2 regions of the Serratia sp. YWN4 genome follow, and region 2 is predicted to be linked to the other one. Evidence: predicted binding sites of a transcription regulator. Region 2 holds the regulator's gene; the other holds the start of a gene.

Region 1 (16,663 bases), 740 kb from region 2:
GAAACCAATACGGTGGGGGATGTTGCGCTACAAGCGGAAAAAGGTGGCTGGCTGGATTTTTGCCCCGAGAAGAAAGAGAGTGATTGTGCCGATTAAACACGCCAACGCGCATTCTCAGCAGGGATTCAGCCTGCCGGAAGTATTGATCGCAGCATTGTTATTCGCGGTCTCTCTATTGGGGCTGTTACAATATCATCAGGTTTTGTTGCAGGCTTTTCAGCGGCAATGGCAATACCAGCAGGCCTGGTCGTTGGCGCATCACCAATTGGAAATGTTTAACGCCGGGACGATAACGCAGGATAACGCCTTACCGTTACCTCCCAACTGGCAGCGCGAAATGGAAACCCGGACGGCGGAAGCGCCTTGCCTGCGGCGAACGGTAAAAATACAAACACCACTGCGGCAGCAGGTTGAACTCAGCCGATGGTATTGCATCGGGCAGTAATCAGTACGAAATACCGGCTGGTATTTCAGACTGCGGACAAAGCCAGATATTAGGGAGAGCGTGCCGAAGGGGTCGTAGCGGCGTAAGCCGCCGGAGCGCCCCTCGGTGCGCTAGGCCCGAGTATCTCGGGCTTAAAAACCACTTTGTCATCAACCTCAAATACCGGCTGGGTATCTATTCGGTTTAAAGGAGCAGCATGTTTAGGGTCTATCACTCCAATCAGTTGGATTTACTGAAAACGCTGACCAGTACGTTGATAACCAGAGAACCCTTGGCCGATCCTTTTCAGCAGGAAGTGGTGTTGGTACAAAGCCCCGGTATGGCGCAGTGGCTGCAAATGCAATTGGCAGAACAATTGGGGATCGCCGCAAATATCGCTTTCCCGCTGCCTGCCACCTTTATCTGGGATATGTTCACTAAGGTTTTGCCAGGGATCCCAAAAGAGAGCGCCTTCAGCAAAGATGCCATGACCTGGAAGCTGATGTGGCTGCTGCCTGAGATGCTGGTGTTGCCCGAGTTTGCACCGCTGCAACATTACCTTACCGACGACGGCGACAAGCGCAAGATCCACCAGCTTGCCGGTAGAGTGGCGGATCTGTTTGACCAATATCTGGTTTATCGTCCGCAGTGGCTGGAAAGCTGGCAGCGCCAGGAACTGATCGACGGGTTAGCGGAGGCTCAACCATGGCAGGCTGCCTTGTGGCGCAGACTGGTTGAGTACACGGATGAACTGGGGCAGGAGAAATGGCATCGCGCCAATTTATACCGCCGTTTTATCAGCGATCTAGAAAACGCCGAGCAATGCCCGGCTGGCTTGCCACCCCGAGTGTTTATCTGCGGCATTTCAGCCTTGCCACCGGTCTATCTGGAGGCGTTGCAGGCGCTCGGCAAGCACATTGATATCCACCTGATGTTTACCAATCCCTGCCGTTATTACTGGGGGGATATTCAGGACTATGCGTTTCTTGCTCGCCTGCAAAGCCGCAAACGTCGCCACTACCATCAGGCACAAGAACAGGGGCTATTTCGCCAGCCAGAACAGGCCGCGCAGTTGTTTGATGCCGAAGGTGAGCAGCAACTGAGCAATCCGCTGCTCGCTTCATGGGGCAAACTGGGGCGTGACCATCTGTATTTGCTTTCGCAGATGGATGCAGTACAGGAAATTGATGCCTTTGTTGATATTCCGCCAGACGGCCTGCTGCATGCCATTCAGCACGACATGCTAGAGCTGGAAGATCACACGGTGATCGGCACCACGTTGGAAACGTTTGAGCACAGTGGCAATAAACGGCGGTTGGATCCGCAGGATCGTTCTCTCAGCCTGCATGCCTGCCACAGCCCGCAGCGTGAAGTTGAAGTGCTGCACGATCAACTGCTGACCATGCTGGCCGAAGATCCCCAACTGACAGCGCGCGATATTATCGTGATGGTGGCGGATATCGACAGCTATACCCCCTATATTCAGGCGGTCTTCGGCAATGCGTCTGCTGAGCGCTACCTGCCGTTTGCCATCTCTGATCGCAAGGCCAGCCAGGCACATCCCGCTTTACAGGCTTTTATCTCATTGCTCGATTTGCCACAGAGCCGCTTTACCTCAGAGCAGGTATTGGCACTGTTGGAAGTGCCTGCGTTGGCCGCCCGTTTTTCCATTCAGGAAGAGGGGTTGCGCCTGCTGCGCCATTGGACGGGGGAAGCGGGCGTGCGTTGGGGATTGGACGACGACAACGTGCGTGAACTGGCCTTACCGGCAACCGGTCAGCATACCTGGCGGTTTGGCATTACCCGTATGTTGCTGGGATATGCAATGGACAGTAATGCGGGTGATTGGCAAGGGGTATTGCCGTATGACGAATCCAGCGGGCTGGTAGCCGAACTGGCCGGGCAACTGGCCGATCTGCTGTCTCAGCTCAGCGATTGGCGCAAGCTCCTGAGTGAGGAGCGATCGCTGGCCGAATGGCTACCACTGTGCCGTCGCTTGCTTGATAGCTTCTTTAAGACGGACAGTGAAACGGAAGAAGCATTAGCGCTGATTGAACGGGACTGGTTGAAGATCATCGAGTACGGGTTATCGGCTCGCTATCCCGATACCGTACCCTTGACGCTGCTGCGCAATGAATTGGTGGCTCGGCTCGATCAGCAACGTATCAGCCAGCGTTTTCTGGCCGGGCAGATCAACTTCTGTACCTTGATGCCGATGCGTTCCATTCCGTTCAAGGTGGTCTGCCTGCTGGGGATGAACGATGGAGTTTATCCACGTACTTTACCGCCATTGGGTTTTGACCTGATGGCTCAACAGGTCAAACGTGGCGATCGCAGCCGCCGTGACGATGACCGATATCTGTTCCTGGAGGCGCTCCTCTCGGCCCAACAGCGGCTCTATATCAGCTTTATTGGTCGTTCGATTCAGGATAATAGCGAGCGCTATCCGTCGGTGCTGGTTACTGAACTGCTGGAGTACCTGGAGCAGAGCTATTGTTTACCGGGTGATGAGGCCTGTAATGCAGACGTCAGTGCGCATCGGGTAGGCAAACATTTACTTAGGTGGCACCCTCGCATGCCGTTTGCTGCCGAAAACTTCCTGCCGGGGAGTGAAGCACAAAGCTATGCCGCAGAGTGGCTGCCAGCGGCAGATGGCCGTGGGGCTGCCTATCCGGCGTTTAATCAACCATTGCTGGTTGAAGAGAAAACACAAATTTCGCTGGATGGGTTGCTGCGCTTCTATCGCCATCCAATACGGGCGTTTTTTCAATTGCGCCTCGGCGTCAACTTCATTCTGGAAGAGACCGAACTGCCGGAGGAAGAACCCTTTATTCTGGATAACCTCAGCCGCTATCAATTCAACAGCCAACTGCTGAATACTATGATAGAGCAAGAAGATACAGCGCGGTTATTCCAGCGGGTGCGTGCGTCTGGTGGTTTACCCTATGGGGCATTTGGTGAGATCTACTGGCAAACTCAGCAGGAAGAGATGAGCGAACTGGCTGAACGGGTACGCAATGAGCGGCAGGAAAACAGCAGCCTGGAATTGGATATTGACGTTGCGGGCATACGTATCAGTGGTTGGCTGCATCAAGTCCAACAGGATGGCCTGCTGCGTTGGCGGCCAGCCACGCTTTCGGCGGTAGATGGTATTTTGCTTTGGTTGGAACACCTGGTGTATTGCTGTGCTGGTGGCACGGGAACCAGTCGCATGTTCGGGCGCAAGAATTCTATCTGGCGTTTTGCGGCACTTTCCGCCGGGGAAGCCCATGACCAGTTGGCCGAACTGGTTGCCGGTTATCAGCGTGGCTTGTCACAACCCTTGATGTTGTTAAACAAAAGTGGTTGGGCGTGGTTGAGCCAGTGTTATCAGGCGGAAACGCAGCAGATTGACTGGGCTGAAGAGGTGCAAATCAAAGCGCGCGCCAAGCTGCTGCAAACCTGGCAGGGGGATCAGCGGATACCGGGGGAAGGGGCCGATCCCTATATCCAGCGCGTTTTCCGGCAAATGGATAATGCCTGCCTTGAACAAATTTTGCACGAAACGGAGCGTTATCTGTTGCCGGTGGCGCGTAATAACCTTGGGTAACAATCCTTCGGTGGTACTGATTAGTGGGAGATGATAAAAAATAGCGAGGTTTATATTTAACCATTTGAGTTGTCTCTGGTCTTACATGGCGTACCGGCATAGGTTCGTTGTCCTTCAAGCGGTGTAACTTGAAATCTTTTTATTTTTTCGTTTTGCAGAGTGCCGTTAACGTCAGGGAGTTGGCGTAGCGGCAAGATAATAGGGGTTTATTTTGGATATGCGCAGACAGTTGGTCCGCATTACTGGGTTAGTGTTGTTAGTTATGTTTTGGGTGCCGTTAAGCTGGGCAGCTCAAGGATGGCAACCACTGGCGGAGAAGATCCACAAAAGCGATCACGATCCGCGCCATTACCAGGCAATTAAACTGGCGAACGGGATGACGGTGTTGCTGGTTTCCGACGCACAGGCACCGAAATCACTGGCTGCGCTGGCGTTGCCGGTCGGTTCGCTGGAAAACCCAGCCAGCCAGCTCGGATTGGCCCATTATCTTGAACACATGGTCTTGATGGGATCCAAACGCTATCCGGAAGCGGAAAACCTCGCGGAATTCCTGAAAAAACACGGCGGCAGCCATAACGCGAGTACCGCGTCTTACCGTACCGCTTTTTATCTGGAAGTGGAAAATAACGCGCTGGAAGCGGCGGTGGATCGTATGGCCGATGCCATTGCAGAACCGCTGTTGGATCCAGGCAATGCCGATCGTGAACGTAATGCGGTGAATGCCGAACTGACTATGGCCCGTTCCCGCGACGGTATGCGCATGGCCCAGGTCAGGGCCGAAACGCTGAACCCTGAACACCCCAGCGCCCGTTTTGCCGGGGGTAACCTTGAGACACTGAAGGATAAACCGGGTAGCAAATTGCACGATGAACTGACCGGGTTTTACCAGCGCTATTATTCCGCCAATCTGATGATGGGGGTGTTATACAGCAACCAGTCACTGACGGACATGGCGGAACTGGCGGCCAGAACCTTTGGCCGTATACCAAACCGTGAGGCGCAAGTGCCGCCGATCACCGTTCCTGCTGTAACCGCTGAGCAGCAAGGCATCATCATTCATTACGTGCCCGCGCAACCGAGCAAACAGCTGAAAGTTGAGTTCCGCATCGACAATAACAGTGCGGAATTTCGCAGTAAAACCGATACCTATATCAGCTATCTGATTGGTAACCGCAGCAAGAATACGCTTTCTGACTGGCTGCAAAAGCAAGGGCTAGCTGATGCCATCAATGCGGGTGCCGATCCTATGGTGGATCGCAACGGAGGTATTTTCTCGATCAACGTTTCACTGACCGACAAAGGCCTGATGGAACGTGACAAAGTGGTTGCGGCTATCTTCAGCTATCTGAACATGTTGCGCAGTGAAGGGATCAAGCAGAGTTATTTTGATGAGATTGCCGACGTTCTGAATCTGGACTTCCGCTATCCGTCGATTACCCGCAATATGAATTATATCGAATGGCTGGTAGATACCATGCTGCGTGTGCCGATCGAGCACACGCTGGATGCTCCTTATCTGGCAGACCGCTTTGCTCCGCAAGCCATTGCGGAACGTCTAAACCAGATGACGCCGCAGAATGCGCGCATCTGGTTTATCAGCCCAGATGAACCGCATAACAAAACGGCTTACTTCGTTGAAGCCCCTTATCAGGTCGACAAAATTACGCCGGAGCGTTTCGAGAAGTGGCAGCAGTTGGGCAAAGGGATAGTTCTTTCTCTGCCGGGATTGAACCCCTATATTCCTGATGATTTCACCCTGAACACGCCGTCGCACGAGTTTACCAAACCGGAAATGGTGGTGAATCAGCCGGGTCTGCGCGTGTTGTATATGCCGAGCCGTTATTTTGCCGATGAGCCCAAGGCCGATGTCACCGTGGCTTTACGCAACCCTCAGACTATGGATTCAGCACGTAATCAGGTGCTGTTTTCCCTGATGGATTATCTCGCCGGTCTTTCGCTCGATCAGTTGAGTTATCAGGCTTCTGTCGGCGGGTTGAGCTTCTCCACCTCACCAAACAATGGCCTGATGTTTAATGCCAGCGGTTTTACCCAGCGTTTACCGCAACTGCTGACTTCGCTGATTGAAGGTTACTCCAGCTTTACGCCAACCGAAGAGCAACTCGCGCAGGCTAAATCCTGGTATCTGGAACAGCTGGATTCGGCAGAGAAGGGCAAAGCGTTTGAGTTGGCAATCCAACCGGTGCAGATGCTTTCTCGCGTGCCTTATACCGAGCGTAGTGAGCGCCGTGAAGTGCTGAAAACGCTGACGCTGAAAGATGTTTTGGCCTATCGCGACAGCTTGATGACCGAAGCCACGCCAGAACTGCTGGTGGTAGGCAACATGAGCAAACAGCAGGTGGACACGCTGGCCTCTACGCTGAAACAGCACTTGGGTTGCACCGGTGTGACCTGGTGGCATGGTGAAAATGTGGTGGTTGCCAAGCGTCAGTTGGCAAACCTGCAACGCCCAAGCAGCAGTACCGACTCGGCATTGGCGGCGGTGTACGTGCCGACGGGTTACGATGAGGTGACCGGCATGGCCTACAGCTCCTTGCTGGGGCAGATTATCCAGCCCTGGTTCTACAGCCAGTTGCGTACCCAGGAGCAGCTCGGTTATGCCGTATTCGCTTTTGCCACGTCGGTCGGCCGCCAGTGGGGCGTCGGTTTCCTGTTGCAAAGCAACAGCAAACAGCCCGCTTATCTTTATCAGCGCTATCAGGATTTCTATCCTAAGACTGAGAAACGTTTGCGTGAGATGAGTGAGGCTGATTTCGCTCAGTATAAACAGGCGATGATCAACGAACTGAAACAGCGCCCACAAACCCTAGGGGAGGAGGCTGGCCGCTTCAGCAATGATTTTGATCGCGGTAACTTCGCTTTTGATACTCGCCAGAAACTGATTACCCAGATTACGGCCATAACCCCAGCCAAGCTGGCAGACTATTTCCAGCAGGCCGTCATTCAGCCACAGGGTTTGGCCGTGTTGTCACAGGTGAGTGGCAGCAGCCATGAGAAAGCTGATTTTGCCGCACCGGGTGAAGGCTGGGTGACTTATCCCAATACTTCTACTCTACAGCAAACGTTGCCACGCCAGGTGGCGACACCATGACCACCCTTGTTCCTCAGAGGCTTGATGCACTGACGTTACCGCTGTTTGGCGAGCGGTTGATTGAGGCTTCGGCAGGAACCGGTAAAACCTTTACCATCGGGGCGCTCTATCTGCGTTTGCTGCTTGGCTTAGGCCAGGCAGCCGCCTTTCACCGCCCTCTGACGGTAGAGGAGATTCTGGTCGTAACCTTTACCGAGGCGGCTACCGAGGAATTACGTGGCCGTATTCGCAGCAATATCCACGCATTGCGGATTGCCTGCGTGCGCGGGCGAAGTGAAGGCCCGCTGTTTTCTTCACTGATGGCAGAAATTGGCGATCTGCCTGATGCGGCGGCGCAACTGCTGGCGGCAGAACGGCAGATGGACGAAGCGGCGATCTACACCATCCACGGTTTTTGTCAGCGAATGCTCACTCACAATGCGTTCGAATCCGGCATCCTGTTTGAACAAACGCTGATACAGGATGAGTTGCCGCTGCGGCGTCAGGCTTGTGCAGATTTCTGGCGGCGCCATTGCTACCCCTTGCCGTTGAACGTGGCAAGGGCGGTAAGCCAGGAGTGGAGCGGCCCGGAAGCGTTGCTGAGCGATCTTGCCGGTTATTTGCAGGGTGAAGCGCCAGCATTACGCCAGCCGCCGAAAGATGATGAAACGGTACTGCTGCGCCATGAGCAGATCGTTGCGCGTATCGATGCCATTAAAACGCAGTGGCAGGCCAATGCGGGGGAACTGGAGGCATTAATCAGCCAATCAGGCGTCGATAAGCGCAGCTACAGCAGCAAACATTTGCCTAACTGGTTGAATAAAGTGGGCGAATGGGCCGGGCAGGAAACGCAGGATTATCAACTGCCGAAAGAGTTGGATAAATTCCGCCAGTCGATATTGCTGGAGAAAACCAAAAAAGGAGAAGCACCGCGCCATGGGCTGTTTGTGGCGATTGATGAGCTGTTTGCTGAACCTTTAACGCTGCGCGATCTGATTATGGCCCGCGCATTGAGCGAAATACGTACCTCCATTGCGCAAGAGAAGCGCCAGCGTGCCGAACTGGGGTTTGATGACCTGCTCAGCAAGCTGGATGCGGCGCTGCAAAGCGCCGGTAGCGAACAGCTGGCTCATGCGATCCGCCAGCGTTATCCGGTGGCGATGATCGATGAGTTTCAGGATACCGACCCTCAGCAATACCGCATCTTCCAAAAACTTTATATTGGCCAACCAGACTGCGGTTTGCTGCTGATTGGCGATCCTAAACAGGCCATTTATGCTTTCCGCGGCGCGGATATCTTCACCTACATGCGCGCTCGTTCAGAGGTGAGCGCCCACTATACGCTCGAGACTAACTGGCGTTCATCACCGGCGATGGTGGGTAGCGTGAATCGGCTGTTTGCCCAGGTGGAAAACCCGTTTCTGTTCAGCCAGATCCCATTTATTGATGTTGCTGCCGCGCAGAGGAATCAGGGGCTGGTGTTTGAATGGCAAAACAAGCCACAACCGGCACTACAGTTCTGGTTGCAGCCGGGGGACGGTGCTGGAGTAAGTGATTACCAACAATTGATGGCCCGTTGGTGTGCGGCGCAAATCAGGGATTGGCTCAGCGCCGGGCAGGCGGGTGAAGCCTGGCTGGTGAATGGTGATAAACGCCGTAGCGTGCAGGCGTCGGATATTACCATTCTGGTGCGTAGCCGTACTGAGGCTGCGCTGGTGCGTGACGCACTCAGTGCGTTGGCAATCCCTTCGGTCTACCTTTCCAATCGCGACAGCGTATTTGATACGCCGGAAGCTAAAGACCTGCTGTGGTTATTGCAGGCGGTGCTGGCACCGGAACAGGAACGTACCTTGCGCAGTGCAATGGCGACCGGGTTGCTCGGGCTGGATGCGGCTGCGCTGGATAGCCTGAATCAGGATGAACAGGCCTGGGATGCATTGGTTAATGAGTTTGATGCCTATCGTACCCACTGGCAGCGGCGTGGCGTGTTACCGATGCTGCGTGAGGTGATGGCTCAGCGGCATCTGGCCGAAAACCTGCTGGCCAGCCCCGGCGGTGAGCGCCGTTTGACGGATGTGATGCATCTGGGTGAACTGTTGCAGGAGGCCACGGCACAGTTGGACAGCGAACATGCGTTGGTGCGTTGGCTGGCACAGCAGATCGCCCAGCCGAATCGCCAGTCAGATAATCAGCAACTGCGTTTGGAAAGCGATCGCCATCTGGTACAGGTAATTACCATCCACAAATCCAAAGGGTTGGAGTTCGATCTGGTGTGGTTACCCTTTGTCGGTAACTTCCGCCAACAGCAACAGGTGCTGTACCACGATCGTAAGACTTTCCAAGCGTTGCTGGATCTCAATGCCAATGAAGAAAGCATCGCCTGGGCCGAAGAAGAACGGCTGGCGGAAGATTTGCGCCTGCTGTATGTGGCGCTGACCCGCTCGGTATACCACTGTAGTATCGGTATCGCGCCGCTATTTCTGGGCACGCGCAAAAAGCAGGGAGAGACCGATTTGCATCGCAGTGCGCTGGGGTATCTGGTGCAGGCGGGGCAGGCCGGTGATGCCGCCTACCTGAAAGAGAGCCTGCAAAAGCTGGCTACTGGCAGTATTAAACTCGCACTGGTGGATGCGCCCGATGCACACCCTTGGCAGCCTCAAACAATCACGGCGGCCGAACTGGCGGCAAAACATTTTTCGCGGCGGATGCAGGATTTCTGGCGCGTGACCAGTTATACCGGCCTACAGCAGCACGGTACGGCAGGCATGCAAGAGTTGTTGCCGCGCTTGGACGTCGATGCCGCCGGGGAGCACGTGGCAGATAAAGCACCAGAACTGACTCCGCATACCTTCCCACGTGGCGCGGCACCGGGGACTTTCCTGCACAGCCTGTTTGAAACCTTGGATTTCACGCAGCCGCTTGATGAAAAAGCATTGTTGGAGCAGTTGCAGAAGCAAGGTGTTGAGGAACATTGGCTGCCAGTTTTGAAAGAGTGGATGCAGGTGTTGCTGAATACGCCGCTTAATGACAGCGGCGTGGTTCTTTCTGCTCTGAAGCCACAATTCAAGCAGGCGGAAATGCAGTTCTATTTACCGATCAACGGGTTGTTGCAGGCGCGAGAGCTGGACCAACTGGTGAAGCGTTACGATCCGCTTTCTGCACGTTGCCCTGAACTGAATTTCCAGCAGGTGCAAGGCATGTTGAAAGGCTTTATCGACCTGGTGTTCTGCTGGCAAGGTAAATACTACCTGCTGGATTACAAATCCAACTGGCTGGGTGAAGACAGCAGTGCTTACACCCAGCAGGCTATGGAACGGGCGATGGCGGAGCATCGCTACGATCTGCAATACCAGCTTTATACCTTGGCGCTGCATCGCTACTTGGGGCATCGCCTGGCGAATTATGATTACAACCATCATTTTGGTGGGGTGATTTATCTGTTTTTACGCGGCGTTGATGCTGAACATCCGGGCAACGGGATTTTTGCCTGTCGGCCGGAGGAAGCGTTGGTGCAAGGGATGGATCGTCTGTTCAGCGGAGCAGCCATCAGCGCGGAGGATGGGCAATGATTGAGATCCTGAATCAGGCGTTGGTGTTGGGCGCATTACGGCCTCTGGATGTGCATTTCGCCCAGATTGTCGCTGGAGATGACGAACCGGAACTCCTGTTGGCAGCCGCTAGCCTGAGCGCGGAGGCGGGAGCAGGTCACGTCTGCCTGCTGTTGGATCAGTTGTTACCAGAAAACCTGTTCAATGGTCGCCAGCCAGAGCTGGCATTGGCCGCCTGGCAGGCGGCGGGGCAGCCGGATTTAGCCCGTTGGCAACAATGCCTGGCGGCTTCGGCTGCCGTGAGCGATGGCAACTCAGCCACGCCGCTGGTGTTACAGCAGCATCGGTTGTATTTGCAGCGTATGTGGCAGAGTGAAGGCGAAGTCGCGGCCTTTATTAGCAGCGACAGGGTTTCGCAACCGGTTGAAGAGGCACAGCTTCGCGCGATCCTCGATCAACTGTTTGGTGAGGCGGCAGATGAACCGGACTGGCAGAAGATCGCTGCCGCCGTGGCTGCCACTCGCCGCATCGCCGTGATCTCCGGCGGCCCAGGCACCGGTAAAACCACCACCGTGGCCAAATTGCTGGCCGCACTGGTGCAGCTTGGTGGTGATGAGCGCTTACGTATCCAGCTTGCGGCTCCCACCGGCAAAGCGGCAGCGCGGCTGACGGAATCACTGGGCACTGCCAGCCGTCAGATCCCCCTCACACCGGAGCAGCGCGCGTTGTTCCCGGCGGAAGCCGCCACCTTGCATCGTTTGCTGGGCGCGCAGCCCAACAGCCAGCGGATGCGTTACCACCGGGGTAACCTGTTGCATCTGGATGTGCTGGTGGTGGATGAGGCGTCAATGGTGGATTTACCGATGATGGCGCGATTGATTGCCGCTTTGCCGCCTAAGGCGCGGGTGATATTTCTTGGCGATCGCGATCAGTTGGCTTCGGTGGAAGCGGGGGCGGTGCTGGGGGATATCTGCCGTTTTGCCGAGCAAGGCTACAGCGAGGACCGTGCAGCCCAACTGGCACGCTTGACGGGATATCCGTTACAGGGGCAGCCTGCGGGAGTGGCAGTGCGTGATAGCCTGTGTCTGCTGCGTAAAAGCTATCGGTTTGATGCTAAATCCGGCATTGGTCAGTTGGCCTTGGCGGTGAATGCAGGGGATGGCAAACAGGCGATGGCGGCGCTAAATGGCCGCTATGGTGACGTGGCCGGTTATCCGCTGGCAGAAACCGAGGATTATCAGCAACTGCTGGATGCCTGCGTTGAGGGGTATCGTGATTATCTCCGGTTGGTGGCCGAAGGCGCTGATGCCACTACGATACTGGAAGTTTTCGGTCGTTTTCAGGTGCTGTGTGCTTTGCGCGAAGGGCCGTTTGGCGTCGCCGGGTTGAATGAACGCATTGAAAGCGGGTTGCAGCGTGCGGGTCTGATCCGCCGTAATCCTGGCCCGGCGGGGCGCTGGTATTTAGGGCGGCCGGTGATGATTGGCCGCAACGATAGCGCATTGGGGTTGTTCAACGGCGATATTGGCATCGCCTTGCCCGGTGCAGAGGGCGATCTGCGGGTGCACTTCCAGTTACCGGACGGCAGCATTAAATCGGTGCAGCCGAGTCGTTTACCGGCGCATGAAACCGCTTATGCGATGACGGTGCATAAATCGCAGGGATCGGAGTTTGAGCATACGGTATTGGTGTTGCCGAATCATTTTCTGCCGGTGCTGACTCGTGAACTGGTGTATACCGCCATCACCCGCGCACGTAAGCAGCTTTCGCTGTATACCACGGATAAGGTTTTGCTGAGCGCCATCCGCACCCCTACGCAGCGCCGTAGCGGGCTGGCAGAACGGTTGCAGGCAGGGGAATAGGGCGCTGTGATACAGCGCCCGTAAAACGCTTACAGATCGGCCAGCAGGATTTTTGAGCGGCGCTGATAGTTATACAGCGCCTGTTTCTGCATCGGCAGAACATCCACTTCCGCTGGCGTAAAGCCACGCTCTTGGAACCAGTGGATGCTGCGGGTGGTCAACACAAACAGCTTCTGCAAGCCCATTTGCCGTGCCTGGCTCTCTACCCTTTGCAACAGCATTTCGCCACGCGACGAACTGCGATAATCCGGGTGGACTGCCACACAGGCCATTTCACCAATTTTCTCTTCCGGGAATGGATAGAGTGCGGCACAGGCGATCGTCAGGTTATCACGCTCGATAATCGTGAACTTGTCGATCTCCATTTCCAGCTGTTCCCGCGAACGGCGCACCAGAATGCCTTGCTGCTCCAGCGGGCGGATCAGCTCGAGTATGCCACCGATGTCGTTGATCGTCGCACGGCGTACCTGTTCGGCGCTCTCCATGACGATCTGAGTACCGATACCGTCGCGTGAGAACAACTCCTGCACCAACGCTCCGTCTTCCTGATAGCTGATCAGGTGGCTGCGGCGCACACCGCTGCGGCAGGCTTTGACCGCCCCGCGCAGGAAACGCACGGTGCCGGAATAGTAATCGCCGGTTGCTTCCAGTTGTTCAATGCGTTTTTGCGCATCGTTGGGGAACAGCTCAGGCGCGATCTGCCCTTCTGCGTTGGCTACCCCTTGCGATGAGCAGAAACCAATCATTTTTTCTGCTTTCAGCTTGATGGCCAACTGCGTGGCCACCTCTTCCGACGTCAGATTGAAGCTCTCGCCGGTCACGGAAACCGCCACCGGGCCAATCAGCACAATCGCATTGCTGTCGAGCTGGCGATGGATAGCTTCTTCGTCGATACGGCGGATGCGGCCGCTGTGACAATAGTCAACGCCATCATCCACACCGAGCGGCTGGGCAATGATAAAGTTGCCGCTTACCACGTTGATGTGCGCTCCTTGCAGCGGCGTGTTGTTCAGGCTCATGGAGAGCCGTGCGGTGATATCCAGTTGCAGCAGGCCAGCAGCCTGTTTGACCAACTCCAGCGCGTGGGCATCGGTAACGCGGGTATGTTTGTGATAAATCGGTTCGTAATTGTGCTGCGCCAGATTGCTATCAATCTGCGGCCGTGCGCCATACACCACCACCAGGCGGATCCCCAAGCTGTGTAATAGCCCGATATCATTGATGATACTGGAGAAATTCTCGTGTTCGATGGCTTCACCACCCAGCATGACGACAAACGTCTTACCGCGGTGGGCATTAATATAGGGAACTGAGTGACGGAATCCTTGGACCAGCTCTGTGCTACGTTCCTTCACGGCAAAACCTCTTTTGCATATTTATACGATATTTTTGTATTTTTATTCTTTTATTGCCCTGATGGCAAGCAGGAATTTGCGTGGAGATCCTGGTTAACTCAGTTATTTCATTAATAAATTGAAAAAACATAAAAAGATTTCCTAATGACAGCCACGAATGGATTGGTTAAAGTTTTTGCCATTGTCACTTTTGGGTGTTTTTTTAAATCTTTATCGCTGCTGGAGCCGCATGACTAACGCTAACCACAATCCAGGTCGCCGTCGTTTGTTACAGGGGGTTGCCGCAACCTGGTTGCTGAGTGTGAGCCGCGTAGGTTTTGCCGCCGCTTCGAACGTGATTGCCGTTCGCGTCTGGCCTTCCTCGACCTACACCCGCGTAACGTTGGAATCCAGCGTGCCGCTGAAATACCAACAGTTCGCGCTTGCCAATCCTGACCGCATCGTGATCGACATCGAAGGGGTTCACCTCAACAGCGTGCTCAAAGGGCTGGCTGGGCAGGTGCGCAAGGAAGATCCTTACCTGAAGCAGGCGCGCGTTGGCCAGTTCGATAAAAACACCATCAGGCTGGTGTTGGAGCTTAAGCAGAGCGTCAGCCCGAATATGTTTACCTTGGCGCCGGTGGCTGAATACCGCAACCGACTGGTGGTGGATCTCTATCCCACCAAGGGGGGCACTGGTGAAGAATATGATCCGCTGCTGGCGTTGCTGGAAGATTACAACAAAGGGGATCTGGAGCGATCGTTACCGGCAGAAGCGCCGCAGGCCGGTAAGGCAGGGCGCGATCGGCCGATGGTGATCATGCTGGATCCGGGGCACGGCGGTGAAGACCCCGGTGCGATCGGCAAAAATAAGACGCGTGAAAAAGATATCGTATTGCAGATTGCGCGCCGTTTGAGTGCGCTGATCAAGCGTGAGCCAAACATGAAAGTGTTTATGACGCGTAATGATGACGTGTTTATCCCGCTGAAGGTGCGCGTGGCAAAAGCCCGCAAGCAGCGCGCCGATCTGTTTGTCTCAATCCATGCCGATGCGTTTAGCAACCGCACGGCGCGCGGGTCTTCGGTTTTTGCCCTGTCGACCAAGGGCGCGACCAGCAATACCGCCAAATTTCTGGCGCAGACCCAGAACGCTTCTGATGAGATTGGCGGCGTAAGCAAGAGTGGTGACCGCTATCTGGATCATACGCTGTTTGATTTACTGCAAACCGCCACCATCAATGACAGCCTGAAATTCGGCAAGGAAGTGCTCAGCCGAATGGGGAAAATTAACCCTTTGCACAAAAAAAGTGTCGATCAGGCCGGTTTTGCCGTGTTAAAGGCGCCGGATATCCCGTCAATCCTGGTTGAAACGGCGTTTATCAGTAACATTGAGGAAGAACGCAAACTGCGTACCAGCCATTTTCAGCAGCAGATCGCGGAATCTATTCTAGCGGGGATTAAAGCCTACTTCGCCAACGGTGGGGCGCAGGCTCGTCACTAACCAGCAGGGCAGGATGCCCGCTTGACGATGGATTTCATGAATTTCAGAGACAAAAAAACACCCGTTAAGGTGCTTGTTCGTGCTTATCAAGATTGGTTGCGGAGGCCGGATTTGAACCGACGACCTTCGGGTTATGAGCCCGACGAGCTACCAGGCTGCTCCACCCCGCGTCCGTCTTGATACTGATATTATCGAACCCACCTTCATATGATACCGCTGGTACAGTATCGGTTGGTTGCGGGGGCCGGATTTGAACCGACGACCTTCGGGTTATGAGCCCGACGAGCTACCAGGCTGCTCCACCCCGCGTCCGTATAATACCTGTTTTTCCATCGAATCCAACCTTTTATCTGATACTGCTGTTGCAGTATCGGTTGGTTGCGGAGGCCGGATTTGAACCGACGACCTTCGGGTTATGAGCCCGACGAGCTACCAGGCTGCTCCACCCCGCGTCCGATGGAAGCGCACTATACTCTCCATGCGTTTTGTTGCAACCCTTTTTGCAAATAATCCCCTTAAAGCCATCTGTATGCTGAATTAGTCCTCAGATTGGTTTTTTTTTCATCATAATCACTTGGCGGGGAATTTTTGGCGGCAAAGATTCCTTTATTTATAGCCGTTTGTTATCGTTCGCCGATAGAACATATCAGCCTGAGAGAGCATGTAATGAAAGGACGTTGGGGCAAATACCTGCTGGGTGGATTAGTGATCGCCGTGCTGGCAGGGTGTTCATCAAAACCGACCGACCACGGGCAGCAGTATAAGGATGGCCGTCTGGACCAGGCGCTGGAGTTGGTGAATCAGCCCAACACCAGAGGCGTTCCCGTTAACGCCCAAGATTACTCCGATCAACTGATGCAGATTAAGAATGCTTCTCCAGCCCTCTTTGGCCGCAACAACACCACTTACCAAGCGGTGCAAAGCTGGATGGCCTCTGGCGCGGATACTCGGCAACTGAGTCAGTTTGGCCTGAGCGCCTATCAGATGGAAGGCGTGGATAACTACGGTAACGTCCAGTTTACCGGTTATTACACCCCGGTTTTGCAAGCACGTTATACTCAACAGGGCGAGTTCCGCTATCCGTTATACCGTATGCCAACCAAAGGTAAACGCCGCTTGCCGGATCGCGCCGCCATTTATTCCGGCGCACTCGATAGCCGTTACATCATCGCTTATACCAATTCGCTGATGGATAACTTTATGATGGAAGTCCAGGGCAGCGGTTATGTCGATTTCGGGAACGGCCAACCGTTGGTGTTCTTTGGCTATAGCGGCAAGAATGGCCATGCCTATCGCAGTATCGGCAAGGTGTTGATC
Region 2 (16,663 bases):
CCGGTGCTGATGGCAATGCCATGACCTCAATGTTAATTGGCATGGGGGTTGCACAAAGTGGTCAACTTGTGGGTAAAATCGGCGAGGCGTTTGGCGTAAGTAATCTGGCCCTTGATACTGAGGGAGTTGGCGACAGCTCTCAGGTAGTGGTGAGCGGCTATGTCCTCCCTGGCTTACAAGTAAAATATGGGGTGGGAATATTCGACTCGCTGGCCACGCTGACGTTGCGATACCGCCTGATGCCTAGGCTGTATCTGGAAGCGGTGTCTGGCATTGACCAAGCACTGGATGTGCTCTATCAGTTTGAGTTTTAAGCTATGCGAATCATTGTTTACGGCAGTTTACGACGCAAGCAGGGGAACAGCCATTGGATGACTAACGCCCAATGGTTGGGCGATCATGAGCTTGATGGTTATCAGATTTATAATCTGGGCCATTACCCGGCTGCAATCCCTGGAGAGGGCACGGTACATTGCGAAGTGTATCGTATTAACTCATCGATTCTGGCAGAGCTGGACGAATTGAAAAGTAATACCAGGGACTATAAGCGCGAACTGATTCAGACACCTTATGGAAGTGCGTGGATCTACCTGTATAAGCACAGCGTAGAGGGTTTTCCGCGGATCGAGTGTGGTGACTGGCTGAAGCGCCTAGACTAAAAAGCAATAAAAAACGCCGCTCAATGAGCGGCGTTCTTCATCTGAACGGGCGAGAATTACTTCTTGGCGCGTTCGAAAGAGGCAACGATTTCAGCTTTAGCGGCGGCAGCATCTGCCCAGCCGTCTACTTTCACCCATTTGCCTTTTTCCAGATCTTTGTAGTGCTCAAAGAAGTGGGTGATCTGTGCTTTCAGCAGTTCTGGCAGATCGTTCACGTCTTTCACGTGATCGTATTCTTTGGTCAGTTTGCTGTGCGGTACGGCAACCAGCTTCGCATCTTCACCGGCTTCGTCAGTCATCTTCAGCACGCCAACCGGACGGCAGCGGATCACTGAGCCAGGTTGCAGCGGATACGGCGTTGGCACCAGCACGTCAACCGGGTCGCCGTCCAGGGACAGGGTATGGTTGATGTAACCGTAGTTGCACGGATAGAACATCGCAGTGGACATGAAGCGGTCAACGAACAGCGCGCCGGTCTCTTTGTCGATTTCATATTTGATTGGATCGGCGTTAGCCGGGATTTCGATAACTACGTAGATGTCTTCCGGCAGGTCTTTGCCAGCAGGGACCAGATTCAAGCTCATGTCGGTTTCCTTTAATCAAACCAGAAATGGAGTGGCAGTATTATAGCGGACTCTTTTACGATTTCCTGCCCTTTTCATCATGTACTCAAGCGCTAACGACAAAGGGCGCGGATGCGCCCTTTGTTATGTAGATATCGTTGCTGGCTTATTCGTCTGGGAACTCGGCGATAAAGCACTCGGCTTGTTCTACCATCGATTTAGTCCCGACGAAGAACGGGGCACGCTGGTGCAGCTTTTCTGGCACGATATCCAGAATGCGTCTTTTACCGTCGCTGGCTTTGCCACCGGCCTGTTCGGCCAGGAGCGCCATCGGGTTGCATTCATACAACAGGCGCAGCTTGCCTTGCGGGTGGCTGGCGGTGCTTGGATAAATGTAGATACCGCCTTTCAGCAGGTTGCGGTGGAAGTCGGCAACCAGTGAACCGATATAACGTGAGGTGTAGGGGCGCTGCGTCGCTTCATCCTGCTCTTGGCAGTATTTGATGTATTTCTTCACCCCGAGCGGGAACTTGATGTAGTTACCTTCGTTGATGGAATACATGCAGGCTTTTTCCGGGTAGCGCACTTTCTCGTGAGAGAGGCAGAACACCCCCAGAGACGGATCGTAAGTGAAAGCATGCACGCCATAACCGGTGGTGTACACCAGCATGGTGGATGAGCCGTACACCACGTAACCGGCAGCAACCTGAGCGTTGCCAGGTTGCAGGAAATCTTCTTCGGTAACAGGAGTACCGATCGGGGTGATACGGCGATAGATCGAGAAAATCGTCCCGACTGAGACGTTGACATCAATGTTGGACGATCCGTCCAACGGATCCATCAGCACCACATACTTGCCATTTTCAGCCCGCTCGCCGTCGAATATGACGATCTCGTCTTCTTCTTCAGAAGCGATACCCGCGACTTCACCGCGTGCTTTCAGTGCTGCTTTCAGTTTTTCGTTGGCGAACAGGTCCAGTTTCATCTGAACTTCGCCTTGGACGTTGGAAATGCCGCTGGTCCCCAGAATATCAACCAAACCGGCCTTGTTGATATCACGGTGGATGATTTTGGCGCCCAGTTTAATTGCAGAAAGTAGTGCAGTCAGCTCGCCGGTGGCGTGAGAGAAGTCGTGCTGTTTCTCGACGATAAATTCGCCTAACGTTTTCATGACACAATCCCTGAATCTACGGATGGATAGCGGTTTGTTAACAAGCCGCCAACGTTTATCGTCAGCCAGTGTAGCCCAAAGCATTACGCCATTCATAGGCAAATCCATTTCTTCCAGGCGATTCTGAGCGTTAGAATAAGCACTAAATCGATGCACTCAAATGAGAAACCTAATGCGCATACATATTCTTGGGATCTGCGGCACCTTTATGGGTGGGTTGGCAATGCTGGCGCGTTCGCTTGGACATGAGGTTAGTGGCTCCGATGCCAACGTTTACCCTCCAATGAGCACGCTGCTGGAAAATCAGGGGATCGGTCTGATCCAGGGTTACGATCCGGCACAGCTGGATCCCGTTCCGGATCTGGTAATTATCGGCAATGCGATGACTCGCGGAAATCCTTGTGTGGAAACGGTGTTGGAACGCGGTATTCCTTACGTTTCTGGCCCGCAGTGGCTGCATGACCAGGTGCTGCGCGATCGTTGGGTGTTAGCGGTGGCCGGTACGCACGGTAAAACCACCACCGCCGGGATGGCGACCTGGATCCTGGAGGCCTGTGGCTATCAGCCGGGTTTTGTGATTGGCGGCGTGCCGGGTAACTTCGAGGTTTCTGCCCGTCTCGGCGGCAGCCCGTTCTTCGTCATCGAAGCTGATGAATACGATTGTGCCTTCTTCGACAAGCGCTCCAAGTTTGTGCATTACAGCCCGCGTACGCTGATCATGAACAACCTGGAGTTCGATCATGCAGACATTTTTGACGATCTGAAAGCGATCCAGAAGCAGTTCCACCATCTGGTGCGCCTGGTGCCAGGGAAGGGCAAAATCATCTTGCCGGACAATGACGCGCATCTGAAACAGGTGATGGCGATGGGATGCTGGAGTGAGCAGGAGTTGGTCGGCGATGAAGGGGCTTGGCGTGCGCACAAGCTGACCCCGGATGCCAGCCATTACGAGGTTTTCCTCAATGGCGATAAGGTTGGCGAGGTTAACTGGGCGCTGGTGGGTGAACATAATATGCACAATGGTCTGATGGCGATTGCGGCAACCCGTCACGTTGGCGTGCAACCCGCCGATGCCTGCCGCGCGTTGGGTGATTTCATCAATGCTCGCCGTCGCCTGGAACTGCGTGGCGAAGCCAACGGCGTGACGGTCTATGATGATTTTGCGCATCATCCTACCGCTATTCTTGCCACGCTGGCCGCGCTGCGTGGCAAAGTGGGGGGCACCGCGCGTATTCTGGCGGTATTGGAGCCCCGTTCCAACACCATGAAGATGGGGATCAGCAAAAACGATCTGGCCCCTTCGCTGGGCCGCGCTGATGAAGTGTTCCTATTCCAGCCGCATCACATTCCCTGGCAGGTCGCCGAAGTGGCTGACGCCTGTGTGCAAACGGCGCATTGGAGTGCCGATCTCGAGACATTAGTGGAGATGATCGTCAAAACGGCGCAGCCGGGTGACCATATTCTGGTGATGAGCAACGGCGGATTTGGCGGTATTCATGACAAACTGCTGGCGGCGTTGGCTACAAAGGCCGAACCGAAAGAAGCCTACTGAAGCGTTTTCCCCTCATTTATCAAGTCATGGCCGCGAAAGCGGCCTTTTTTACACAGATAAAAAAGCCCTCGCGAGCGAGGGCAATAGGGTTCGTCGAATAGGACGACGAGGTTTTCTAGGAAATGGGCATTTATCTCAGAACTCGGCAGTGGCAGTGACGAGGGGTGTTCAGCAAATGCGCTCTCTTAGTGATTACTTGTAAATTTCAGCAGTGGCGTGGAAGTTGCCTTCGTTGCGAGCTTCGATCACACGATACGCTGTTGCCCCTTTGGCATCGGCTTTGGCAGACAGTGCCTGACGGATATCTGAAGGGGCTGCACCGACGCCGCTGACGGTGATGGTACCTGTGGATTGCAGTTTTTCAGCTTGCGATGCATCGATGGATTGTGCTGCAAAAGAGCCAAAAGAAAGCATAGAGAGAAGGCTGATTGCTGCAACGGTAGTTTTAATTTTCATGATTTATCCTCTTAGTGTTCTTTTATCAGTTCCAATGAACTGTGATTTACGTCACGAAAATGAGTATACATCTAGTAACTACAAAAATTAATAGTCAGCTAACAATTTCTAGTGAAACTTTATTCGGTCATCATTCTTTTTAAGAACCTAATGGAATAAAAAGCGATGATTAAATGAGCTGTTGATGTTAAATTTATGTAATTTCAACAGGCTAAGTGCTTTTGACTAAAAGTGCGAAATATCACAGATACTACTGATTGCTCACACAGGAATGTCATTGAAATGTGCTGCAAGTCGGTAAATAAGCAGCTTTAAACTTGGTGAGGGATGTTGGGGTGAGAGTGCTATGGCAAGAAAGCGTTAACAAAATAGGGCTGATTGCCCTATTTTGTTAACGGAATGCATCACAGTTCCTGTTCGAACAGCGTGAGAATGGCTTCAAACAGTTGGCGCGCGGTAAATGTGCTGGCTGGGGTGACGAAGATCGTATCATCACCGGCGATAGTGCCGAGGATCCCTTCGGATTTACCCAGGGAATCCAGCAAGCGCGCAATTAACTGTGCGGCGCCTGGGCTGGTATGGATCACCACGATGGCATCATTGTGATCGACATCCAGCACCAGATTCTTCAGCGGGCTGGTGGTGGTGGGTACACCGAGTTCCGCCGGAAGGCAATACACCATCTCCATTTTGGCATTGCGTGTGCGCACCGCGCCGAACTTGGTCAGCATGCGAGACACTTTGGATTGGTTAATGTTTTCGAAGCCTTCTTCTTGCAGCGCCAAAACGATCTCGCCTTGAGAACTGAATTTTTCTTCTTTCAATAACGCCTTGAACGCTTTGATCAGATCTTCCTGCTTTGCGGGATTACGCATTTTGCACCGTGGAATGTTGATAATGGATGCCATTATTATGCATATAAATGAATTTTTATGCAATCTTGGCGTGCCAAGAGCAAATAGTAACGTGCGGAAAATAAGGAAGGGCCGGGATTTTAACAAAATCCGTATCTCATGAATATGCCCTTTTGGCGTGGGAAACGAGTCAGCTCCCCGGTAAAGAAAATGTTATTAAAATGATGTTGTTCTGATGTTATGTAAGGGTGTAATGTAACGGCCGGTTAACTCGCCCGTGAAGAACCTCGCACTATTTTCGATTAGTGTGCGCTATGCCCTTAATGCGTAAGCTATTTAATCTAAAATGATCGCGACATCGGCCATTTTATTGCGCCAGCTCTAAAACCGACTGTTAATAGGTTGTTTTTAAAGGTGTAATAAATTAAGGGCCGAGGCCAAAGAATTCACGGCGCTTTTATATTTAAGATAATAAAGGAGTATAGGATGAAAGTTGCAGTTCTCGGTGCTGCTGGCGGTATCGGCCAGGCCCTCGCCCTTCTACTCAAAACCCAGCTTCCTTCAGGTTCTGAACTCACCCTCTACGACATTGCCCCTGTTACCCCAGGCGTTGCCGTTGACTTAAGCCACATCCCAACCGCAGTTAAAATCAAAGGCTTCAGTGGTGAAGATGCGACTCCTGCGCTGCACGGTGCCGATGTGGTGCTGATTTCTGCCGGTGTTGCTCGTAAGCCTGGTATGGATCGTTCAGATTTGTTTAATGTGAACGCCGGTATCGTGCGTAACCTGATCGAGCAAGTGGCTAAAACCTGCCCGAAAGCCTGCATCGGTATCATCACCAACCCGGTGAATACCACGGTGGCGATTGCCGCAGAAGTGCTGAAGAAAGCCGGTGTTTACGACAAAAATAAACTGTTTGGCGTTACCTCGCTGGATATTATCCGCTCCAACACCTTTGTGGCTGAGCTGAAAGGTAAAAAGCCGGAAGAGCTGGAAGTGCCGGTCATCGGTGGTCACTCTGGCGTTACCATTCTGCCACTGCTGTCGCAGATCCCAGGCGTGAACTTTACCGCGCAGGAAGTGGCTGATCTGACCAAGCGTATCCAGAATGCGGGTACCGAAGTGGTTGAGGCTAAAGCCGGTGGCGGTTCAGCGACCCTGTCTATGGGCCAGGCGGCGGCACGTTTCGGCCTGTCTCTGGTGCGTGCGCTGAGCGGTGAGAAAGGCGTGGTGGAATGTGCCTATGTTGAAGGTGACGGCAAATATGCTCGCTTCTTCGCACAACCCCTGCTGCTGGGCAAAAACGGTGTTGAAGAACGTAAAGACGTCGGCGCTCTGAGCGCGTTCGAGCAACAAGCGCTGAACGAAATGCTGGACGTGCTGCACAAAGATATCGAACTGGGCGAAAAATTTATCAATAACTGATAGCGCCAGTTCGATTAGCTTTACAAAAGCCGCCGGAACAACAGTCCGGCGGCTTTTTTTATTTGTCTCATGATTTGATACGGCTTTTTCGATCCAGCAAACGTTGTGTGTGCGGATCAAAATACCGGCTTGGCCAAATTTCCGCAGGATGAACATTCAATGCGTCGGCAATCAGCCATTCTCCTTTCGGCCAGGGGCGTGACAGCGCATTGGCAAGGGTAGATGAGCTTAGCCCTGCCTCGCGTGAAACCGCTGCCAATGTCGTCCCTCTCTTCTTTAATGCCGCTATTACGTCTGCTGGATGCCAGTCTGGGTTCCGTGAATTCATGTTTACATTCCTTTTTTGATTAGAGAAAGTTCTGTTAGTGGTATAACTAACAGGTCAGAATTAATCGTTTGAACAACATGAAGCGCTTATTCAGAAACCAGAATACCACTAAGTTTCTAAAAAACATCTTATGGTTTCTGAAAAATTTGTTTTGCCACACTATTGTCCAGAGATAATGGCTATGAAAAACGAGTGGTTTGCTGCCAAGGAGCTTACAGGCATCGCAGGATTACCTTCTTCTACACAGGGAATCAATCTGATGGCGCGGCGCGAAGGCTGGGTCAGCCGCCGTCGTAAAGGCGTACAGGGAAAGGCGTTGGAATATCATGTCGACAGCTTGCCCAGCGGCGTGAGGAAACTGTTGATACTGCGGGAGGAACCGGCGGCCTATGAGGTGGAGCGGCAGGATCCTTTGGCGGTCTGGATTGAATATTATTACCATCTGTCAGACAGCGAACGGGCGCAGGTGATGGCGTTTCTGATGCGCGAAGGTGTCGGCAGTTTGCTGGTGTGGATCGCCGAGCAGAACAAGTAGCGCACGGCGCTGTATATAACATTCATCCCTGCTGCAAGCTGTGTTCAGTGCGGCTTTCGTTTTACCTTCTCTATGAGTCAATAAGCCTGGCTTGAGTTATCGCCGGGTAATTTTCTTACGCGGCAACTCTATAATGAATGGTGTGACTAACGGAGGGGCATTAATCGTTTGTTCCACTGGAACTCATTAATGCAGAGAATTAATAGGCCTGTAATCCAGGCCTATTTGAATATTAGGAAAGAGGTATTTCTTAAAAATCGCGTTGAACGGCCAGATGGGCTAATCCTTCCAGCGCCGCACGATGTGGCGATTTCGGCAGCACCTGCAAGGCGGCAATCGCTTTGTCCGCTTCTTCTTCCGCGCGTTGGCGGGTGTAGATCAGAGAACCGCACGCCTCCATGGCGGCCAGCACCGGTTCCAGCAGATGGCGGCCATTCCCCTGCTCAATGGCTGTGCGGATCATCGCTGACTGTTCCGCATTGCCATTGTGCATAGCGTGCAATAAAGGCAGCGTGGGTTTGCCCTCATTGAGATCGTCACCGGTATTTTTGCCCAGCGTGACCCCGTCGGCACTGTAATCGAGCAGATCGTCGATCAACTGGAACGCAGTACCCAGGTAGCGGCCATAGTCCTGCAATGCTTTTTCTTCTGCCTCACTGGCACCGGCAAGAATGCCCGATGACTGGGCCGCTGCTTCAAACAGGCGGGCGGTTTTGCTGTAGATCACCCGCATGTAGCTTTCTTCAGTAATGTCAGGGTCGTGCACGTTCATCAACTGTAGCACTTCGCCTTCGGCAATCACGTTGACGGCCTCAGACATCAGCGCCAGCACGCGCAGCGATTCCAGGCTGGTCATCATCTGAAAAGCACGGGTATAGATGAAGTCTCCAACCAACACGCTGGCCGCATTGCCGAACGCTGCGTTGGCGGTAGCCTTGCCACGGCGCATATCGGATTCATCCACCACGTCATCATGCAGCAGCGTGGCGGTGTGAATGAACTCGATCAGGGCTGCCACGGTAATATGTTTATCACCTTGATAGTGCAGCGCCCGCGCCGCCAGCACGGCGATCATCGGACGAATGCGCTTACCGCCACCGCTGATAATGTAATAGCCAAGTTGATTGATGAGCGTGACATCGGAATTCAACTGTTCGAGAATTGTTGCGTTCACGGCCGCCATATCTTGCGCGGTTAACTCAGTAATTTGTTCTAGGTTCATTGTATTTTTTCAGCTGTGTTTCTGTTCACCGCGATGAGATCGCTGCTCACATCGGTATAGGGCGGTCACTGTCGCCTTTGATTGTACTTGAAAAACGACATAGATAAACGCCATGAAAGAAACTGTGTTTTTTTTCTTCTTTTTTCACCTTCTGGCCCTATTCTGCACTTGTCATGCGCGGGATTATTGCGTAGAATTCGCGCCCTATTGTGAATATTTATAGCGCGCTCTGTACTGAACAGTTGGGCACGCGGAAAGCGGAGTTTTATATGTACGCGGTTTTCCAAAGTGGTGGTAAACAACACCGAGTAAGCGAAGGTCAAACCGTTCGCTTGGAAAAGCTGGACATCGCAACTGGTGAAGCGGTTGAGTTTGACCAGATTCTGATGATCGCTAATGGCGAAGATATCAAAATCGGCGTTCCTTACGTCGATGGCGGTAAGATCAAAGCTGAAGTCATTGCTCACGGTCGTGGCGAAAAAATCAAGATTGTTAAGTTTCGTCGTCGTAAGCACTACCGTAAGCAGCAGGGTCACCGTCAGTGGTTCACTGATGTTAAAATCACCGGCATCAGCGCTTAAGTTAGGAGAGCGGATTAATGGCACACAAAAAGGCTGGCGGCTCGACTCGTAACGGTCGCGATTCAGAAGCTAAACGTCTGGGCGTAAAACGCTTTGGCGGCGAAGCAGTACTGGCAGGCAGCATCATCGTTCGTCAGCGCGGCACCAAATTCCACGCGGGTACCAACGTGGGTTGCGGCAAAGACCACACTCTGTTTGCTTTGAAAGACGGTAAAGTCAAATTCGAAGTTAAAGGCCCGAGCAATCGTAAATTTATCAGCATCGAAGCTGAATAATTTTTCGAGCCTTACGAAATAGATGTAAGCCCCGCAATTCGTTGCGGGGCTTTTTACATTTATGGGTTGCTTGTATTCAGGCCCATAGGCATTAGGAAAAATGGAAACAAAACAGCAGGCTGGTATGGGAATTCTCCTGGCGCTTACCACCGCAATTTGCTGGGGGGCGTTGCCGATAGCGATGAAAGAAGTGCTGAAGGTGATGGAGCCCTTTACCGTCGTCTGGTATCGCTTTGCTTTCGCCGCTGTCGGTCTGGGCATGATTCTGGCGGTGCGTGGGCGTTTGCCATCGGTGAAAATATTTCGTCAGCCGCGCTGGTTGCTATTGCTGATTGTTGCCACGGCAGGATTGCTGGGCAATTTTGTGTTTTTCAGTTCTTCACTGCAATACCTGAGCCCGACGGCATCGCAGGTGATTGGCCAGTTGTCACCGGTTGGCATGATGTTCGCCAGCGTATTGATCCTGAAAGAAAGGATGCGAATCACCCAGGTGATTGGAGCATTGATGCTGATTTGCGGGCTGATGTTGTTTTTCAACGTCAGCCTGATTGAGATTTTTACCCGACTGACGGATTACACCCTCGGTGTTCTGCTGGGCGTGTGTGCCGCCATGGTTTGGGTGACCTACGGGGTGGCTCAGAAAGTGCTGCTGCGCCGATTGGCTTCGCCGCAAATCCTGGTCATGCTGTACACTTTATGTGCAATCGCGTTGTTCCCGCTAGCCAAGCCTGCGATGATTTTCCAACTCAGCCACTGGCAGTTGGCCTGCTTATTGTTTTGCGGGGCTAATACGCTGATTGGCTACGGTGCACTGGCAGAGGCGATGGCGCGTTGGCAGGCGGCGCAGGTGAGTGCGATAGTGACGCTCACCCCGTTGTTTACCCTGATGTTTTCAGATTTATTGGCGCTGGCCTGGCCGCAAGTATTCGCCGCCCCGACATTGAATGCTGTCGGTTATGTCGGTGCTTTTGTGGTGGTAGCAGGCGCCATGTTTTCCGCAATTGGTCACCGCTGGTGGCCGCGACGGGCAGAACCCAACCTGATTGTTTCTTTGAAGCAGTCCGGTGAATGATTTACGGAGACGGTAAATGAAGTTTGTAGATGAAGCGACGATCCTGGTGGTTGCAGGTGATGGTGGTAATGGCTGCGTCAGCTTCCGCCGCGAGAAATACATCCCGAACGGTGGGCCGGACGGCGGTGACGGCGGTGACGGCGGTGACGTCTACCTGCTGGCTGACGAAAATCTGAATACCCTGATCGATTACCGCTTTGAAAAATCTTTCCGTGCCGAACGTGGCCAGAACGGCCAGAGCCGTGACTGTACCGGTAAGCGCGGTCAAGACATTGTGATTAAGGTGCCGGTGGGCACGCGTGTGCAAGATCAGGGCACCGGTGAGATCCTCGGTGATATGACCCGCCATCAGCAGCGTTTGATGGTAGCAAAAGGCGGTTGGCACGGCTTGGGTAATAGCCGTTTCAAGTCCTCGGTAAACCGTGCTCCGCGCCAGAAAACCTTGGGTACCAAGGGTGAAATGCGCGACATTCTGCTGGAACTGTTGCTGTTGGCCGATGTTGGCATGCTGGGGCTGCCGAATGCCGGTAAATCGACGTTCATTCGTGCGGTGTCTGCTGCCAAGCCAAAAGTGGCGGACTATCCGTTCACCACGCTGGTGCCGAGCCTGGGCGTGGTGCGTATGGACAGCGAGCAGAGCTTCGTGGTTGCCGATATCCCTGGGTTGATTGAAGGTGCTTCCGACGGTGCTGGCCTGGGTATTCGCTTCCTGAAGCATCTGGAACGCTGCCGTGTGCTGCTGCATCTGGTGGATATTGCTCCGATCGATGAGTCCGATCCGGTAGAGAATGCCAAGATCATCATCAATGAACTGAATCAGTACAGCGAGAATCTGGCGCAGAAGCCACGCTGGCTGGTGTTCAATAAGCTTGACCTGCTGGATGCAGAAGAGGCCGCCGAACGCGCCAAGGCGATCGTAGAGGGCATGGGTTGGGAAGGTAAGTACTACATGATCTCCGCCGCTAACCGCGAAGGCGTTAATGCGCTGTGCTGGGACGTGATGAACTTTATCAACACCCAACCAAAAGCGATGGCGATTGAAGAAAGTGCGCCAGAGAAAGTCGAATTCATGTGGGATGACTACCACCGTGAGCAAATCGCTGAAGTGGAAGCCGAAGCGGAAGACGACTGGGATGATGACTGGGATGAAGATGACGACGAAGGTGTCGAAATCGTCTATCAGAAATAATTCTGTTCTGGTGTGATCAGGATGAATAAAGGGCCCAGCGATGCTGGGCTCTTTCATGGGTTTAGCACGTTATCGGGTATCCAGCACTGTGCGCTCAAACCACTGGCATCGGTACGGTTTTCAAGCCGCAGCCAACCGCGATGCAACTGTGCGATACGGATCACAATATTCAGCCCAAGCCCGCTGCCGCCGTAACGTTGATCCATCCGGCGAAATGCCTGCGTCAGCTCTCCGGCCTGTTCTGGCTTAATTCCAGGCCCTTCATCCAGCACCTGTAAGCGCTGCCCGCGATCTTGCGGGGTGAGTTGCACATGAATGGTGCTATTTTCCGGACTATAGCGGTGGGCATTCTCTACCAGATTACGCAACATCAGGCGCAGCAGGACCGGATCGCCATGGGTAGCGGCCTGAGCAGGCAACTGCCAGAGCAATTTCTGGCCGCGTTGGGCTGCCAACTCTTCCAGTTCTTCTTGCAGCGGTTGGATAACGTGGGTTACCCAGTCAAACTGCTGATAATGGCCACTGGCAAAATTCTGACCAGCGCGCGACAGCATCAGCAATTGCTCAACGACGTGCATCAACTGATCAATGCGGGCAATCAGTATCTTGCTTTCTTTAATCCCTTGTTGCTCCATCAGTTCCAGATGCAGGCGGATACCGGCCAGCGGCGTACGCAACTCATGGGCGGCATCGGCGGTAAATAGGCGTTCCTGCTGGATGGTGTGATCGAGGCGTGAAAACAGTTGGTTCAGCGCGCTGGTCACTGCAACCATTTCCAGACTGCTGTTACTCACGGGTAACGGCGTCAGGTTATCTGCGGAGCGTTTTTCTAACCGCTCCTGAAGTTGATTAAGCGGACGGGTAATCCAGCTGATGGCCCAGAAAGAGGCCAGCAGAGTCACGATCATCATGATCAGCGACGGGGCAAGCAATGAGGCGATGGCCTCGGTAATTTCGGTATTAACCCGTTCATTGCGCATTTTGGCGGACAGGGTTTCATCCACCAGAAAGCTGATTTGCTCCTGGCTTTCATGCCATAGCCAGAATGCACTGATAAGTTGGGTGACCAGAAGGATCAGCGCCAGCATCAGCAACAGACGGCGGCGCATACTGATCATGATGCGGGTTCCAGGCGGTAACCAATGCCGCGCACGGTGCGAATACGATCTTTGCCCAGCTTACGGCGCAGGTTATGGATGTGAACTTCGAGGGTGTTCGATCCCAGATCGTCATTCCAGGTATAGAGATCCTGTTGCAGCAACTCGCGATTGACGGTCTGACCGGCGCGCATCATCAGGCGTGACAGGATGGCGAACTCTTTTGGCGTGATATCGATCGACTGTTGTTGCAGATAGACCTGCTGGTTGGAGAGATTCAGCGTCAGATCGTCCTGTTGCAGCAGGTTATCGCTGTGGCCCTGATAACGGCGGAGCAGCGCTCGTACCCGGGCTTGCAGCTCAACCAAGGCAAAGGGTTTGATCAGATAATCATCGGCACCGGCATCCAGGCCGTCAACGCGATCTTCCAGAGCATCGCGCGCGGTCAGGATCAGCACCGGTAGGTCTATCTGCATACGTCGCCACTGGCGCAGCAGGCTGGCACCGTCGAGATCCGGCAGGCCAAGATCCAGAATCACCATGCTGTACTGACTGGTGACGATCAGGCTGTTGGCTTCGGCCGCCGTGGCGGCACAGTCACAGGCATAGCCTTCGTTTGATAAGGCCAATGCCAAGCCTTGCTGCAACAATTCATCGTCTTCAACAATCAGTAGTTTCATGCTGATTGATCCTCAATTGTTCTGATAAATATCGCGATACAATCTGCTTTCAAAACGGACTAACGGGGCGCGACGCTGCTTCTGATCTTCTGGTGGCACCGCGTAACCCGATAAGAATTGCACAAAGGCATAACGTTGGCCGCTGGCGGTGGTGATAAAACCTGCCAGATTATACACCCCTTGCAGAGCACCGGTTTTGGCAGAAACTTTGCCATCGACGCCCGCTTCATGCAGGCCACCGCGATAGCGCAGGGTACCGTCGTAGCCGGACAGCGGCAGCATGGAGATGAAATTCAACTCATTGTCGTGTTGGGCGATGTATTGCAGTGCCTGCATCATGGTAGCCGGTGTCAGCAGGTTGTGGCGCGACAGGCCCGAGCCGTCGACCACGATATTATTGCCTAAATCTACCCCGGCTTTTTGGCGCAACACTTGGCGCACGGCGTCAGCACCGGCACGCCAGGTGCCGGGAACGCCGAAACGCTCGTGCCCAATGGTGCGGAATACGCTGTCGGCGATCATGTTGTCGGATTTTTTCAGCATGATTTTCAGTAATTCGTGCAGTGGCGCAGACTGTGTCTGGGCAATCACCGTACCGGTCATGCCGGGCAAGGTCTGGCGCTTGAGATGACCACTTATCTGGATCCCTGCCTGCGTCAGTTCATCTTTCAGGATTGCACCGGCATAACTGGCACCGTCCTGAATGGCAAAGGCCAGCGGGAGCGGTTCGCTGCGCTGCGTCAGGCATCCGGTCAGCGTAAAGCGGTTCAACTCGCCTGGAACCACGTCCAGCTCACAATATTGTGCATCCGCAGAACCTTTCGCCAGCGTGCGTACCTGGCTGAACATATTGACCGGATAGAAAGAAGCAACGCGGATAAAGGCCATTTCACCGGGATTCGGCGCGCTGTAAAGCGATACCGAGAAGCAGTTGCGATCAACAATTGCCGCCGCTGGCGGGGCGCTGAAGCATTGGGTCATATCGTTCCACGGCCAGCCTGGAGCCTTATCGTGGCTGGCAAATACCGACGTATCGACCAGAACATCGCCGCGAATTTCACGCACGCCCTGCTTTTTCAGCACCGCCACCATATTGCGCAGGCTCTGACGCTTGAAGGTCGGATCGCCACTGAAACGGGCGATAAGATTACCGCGCAACACGCCATCCGTGATGTTGCCCTGGCTTTCCAACGTGGTAGTAAAACGGTAGTCAGGTCCGAGCTGTAACAACGCCGCCAGCGCTGTCAGCACTTTCTGAGTACTGGCCGGTAATGCCATTTGCTGTGAGTGATAATCGATCGTTGGCGCAGTGGCACCAATCTTCTGAACTATCAGGGCAAGGTTGGCCCCATCAGGCAAATATTGTGTGTAATCTTCGACCGGGGCCGCATTTGTATTAAGAACAAATGCACAGGCCAATGCACTGACAATTCGTGAAAAACGCATAATCTCGGGGTAACAGCTGGATAACGTGTTGCCATACTACGGTGCATTAAGGGAGAAAGTAAACGATGACCCTTAAGGAACTCTAGGCTAAAATGCATCTCAAAATGCAAAATCGATCCCGACTTGGGAGAAAATTCCGAGTCAGGTTTCTTTTGTTTATCGCCTGGAGACGGAAGGCGCAACGCCTGCCGTATTTTCATACGAACACGTCAGGATGACGGCTATTTGAACAGGAAAGATTTAGAGGTATTGAAACGATGAAACAGATTCCGATGACTTTATTTGGCGCAGAGCAACTGCGTGAAGAACTTGAATATCTGAAAGGCGTGCGCCGTCCGAAAATCATTTCAGATATCGCAGATGCGCGCGAGCATGGCGATTTGAAAGAAAACGCTGAATACCATGCAGCCCGTGAACAACAAGGGTTCTGCGAAGGGCGCATTCAGGAAATTGAAGCCAAACTGTCTAACGCGCAGGTGATCGATATCACCAAAATGCCTAATACTGGCCGCGTGATTTTTGGTTCTACCGTATCGATAATGAACCTGGAAAGTGAAGACGAAGTCACGTACCGTATCGTGGGTGATGATGAGGCTGATTTTAAAAAGAATCTTATTTCAGTCAATTCACCGATGGCGCGCGGTCTGATCGGCAAAGAGCAGGATGACGTAGTCGTCATCAAAACGCCGGGCGGCGACGTCGAATATGAAATCCTGAAAGTTGAATATCTTTAATTCTGGCACAATTGGTTAGATATTCAGCGGTGTTTTGTAAAGAAAAGAAAAAGGCCGCAAGCGGCCTTTTATCTGAGCTCGGTGCATGGCACCTTTTCCGTCAAACGGGCAGTGGATTAGCGCGGCAAAGTGATTTTGCGCTCTTTTGATGGGCGGTAAAGAATCAGCGTACTGCCGATCACTTGCACATTACAGGCACCCGTTTCACGCACAATAGCGTCGGCGATCAAGGTTTTAGTCTCGCGATCCTCGGCAGCAATTTTTACCTTGATCAGCTCATGATGCTCTAGAGCCTGTTCAATTTCAGCCAGCACCCCTTCGGTGAGACCGTTATTACCCAGCATGACAACCGGTTTTAACGGATGCGCTAGGCCTTTCAGGTGCTGTTTTTGTTTATTATTCAGATTCATTGTCTTTTTTGCTTAAGTTGGGATTGAAAACGGGTCATTCTACCGCCATCTCATGTATATCACCAAATCGGTCTGCACCGAATGGCGTCTACGTGAGCAGCGAACCTGACATAAGACTCTCTTTTAGGATAGTTGGAAAACGAGATGGCTAATAAAAAGCGTTCGGCTAGCTCCAGTCGCTGGTTACAAGAACACTTTAGCGATAAATATGTGCAACAGGCGCAGAAAAAAGGGCTGCGTTCTCGCGCCTGGTTTAAACTTGATGAAATACAGCAAAGTGACAAACTGTTTAAGCCGGGCATGACGGTAGTCGATTTGGGTGCGGCACCGGGTGGGTGGTCGCAATATGTCGTCACTCAGATTGGTGGTAACGGGCGTGTCATTGCCTGTGATATTTTGCCAATGGATCCTATT

What was found. The regulator ArgR, encoded in region 2, controls arginine synthesis, uptake and breakdown. The targets are predictions, from matches to a motif close to ANTGAATAAAAATACANT.
Positions count from the first base shown of each region.
Region 1: the regulator ArgR is predicted to act here: its motif matches at 13,900-13,917, upstream of argA (amino-acid N-acetyltransferase).

Region 1 covers NZ_CM147696.1:4,214,875-4,231,537, reverse strand. Annotated here, with positions in the region: gene ACX9GT_RS19860 (YgdB family protein) at 1-96, shown strand, start outside; gene ACX9GT_RS19855 (prepilin-type N-terminal cleavage/methylation domain-containing protein) at 86-445, shown strand; gene recC (exodeoxyribonuclease V subunit gamma) at 642-4,013, shown strand; gene ptrA (pitrilysin) at 4,231-7,122, shown strand; gene recB (exodeoxyribonuclease V subunit beta) at 7,119-10,670, shown strand; gene recD (exodeoxyribonuclease V subunit alpha) at 10,667-12,511, shown strand; gene argA (amino-acid N-acetyltransferase) at 12,541-13,866, opposite strand; gene amiC (N-acetylmuramoyl-L-alanine amidase AmiC) at 14,096-15,346, shown strand; tRNA gene ACX9GT_RS19820 (tRNA-Met) at 15,440-15,516, opposite strand; tRNA gene ACX9GT_RS19815 (tRNA-Met) at 15,579-15,655, opposite strand; tRNA gene ACX9GT_RS19810 (tRNA-Met) at 15,722-15,798, opposite strand; gene mltA (murein transglycosylase A) at 16,013-16,663, shown strand, end outside.
Region 2 covers NZ_CM147696.1:4,955,581-4,972,243, reverse strand. Annotated here, with positions in the region: gene tamB (autotransporter assembly complex protein TamB) at 1-314, shown strand, start outside; gene ACX9GT_RS22890 (gamma-glutamylcyclotransferase family protein) at 318-659, shown strand; gene ppa (inorganic diphosphatase) at 716-1,243, opposite strand; gene fbp (class 1 fructose-bisphosphatase) at 1,389-2,393, opposite strand; gene mpl (UDP-N-acetylmuramate:L-alanyl-gamma-D-glutamyl-meso-diaminopimelate ligase) at 2,566-3,945, shown strand; gene yhcN (peroxide/acid stress response protein YhcN) at 4,138-4,401, opposite strand; gene argR (transcriptional regulator ArgR) at 4,806-5,276, opposite strand; gene mdh (malate dehydrogenase) at 5,742-6,680, shown strand; gene ACX9GT_RS22855 (helix-turn-helix domain-containing protein) at 6,748-7,008, opposite strand; gene ACX9GT_RS22850 (DNA-binding protein) at 7,190-7,543, shown strand; gene ispB (octaprenyl diphosphate synthase) at 7,794-8,765, opposite strand; gene rplU (50S ribosomal protein L21) at 9,035-9,346, shown strand; gene rpmA (50S ribosomal protein L27) at 9,364-9,621, shown strand; gene ACX9GT_RS22830 (DMT family transporter) at 9,722-10,693, shown strand; gene cgtA (Obg family GTPase CgtA) at 10,710-11,882, shown strand; gene pmrB (two-component system sensor histidine kinase PmrB) at 11,936-13,000, opposite strand; gene pmrA (two-component system response regulator PmrA) at 12,997-13,659, opposite strand; gene dacB (serine-type D-Ala-D-Ala carboxypeptidase) at 13,672-15,105, opposite strand; gene greA (transcription elongation factor GreA) at 15,363-15,839, shown strand; gene yhbY (ribosome assembly RNA-binding protein YhbY) at 15,956-16,249, opposite strand; gene rlmE (23S rRNA (uridine(2552)-2'-O)-methyltransferase RlmE) at 16,394-16,663, shown strand, end outside.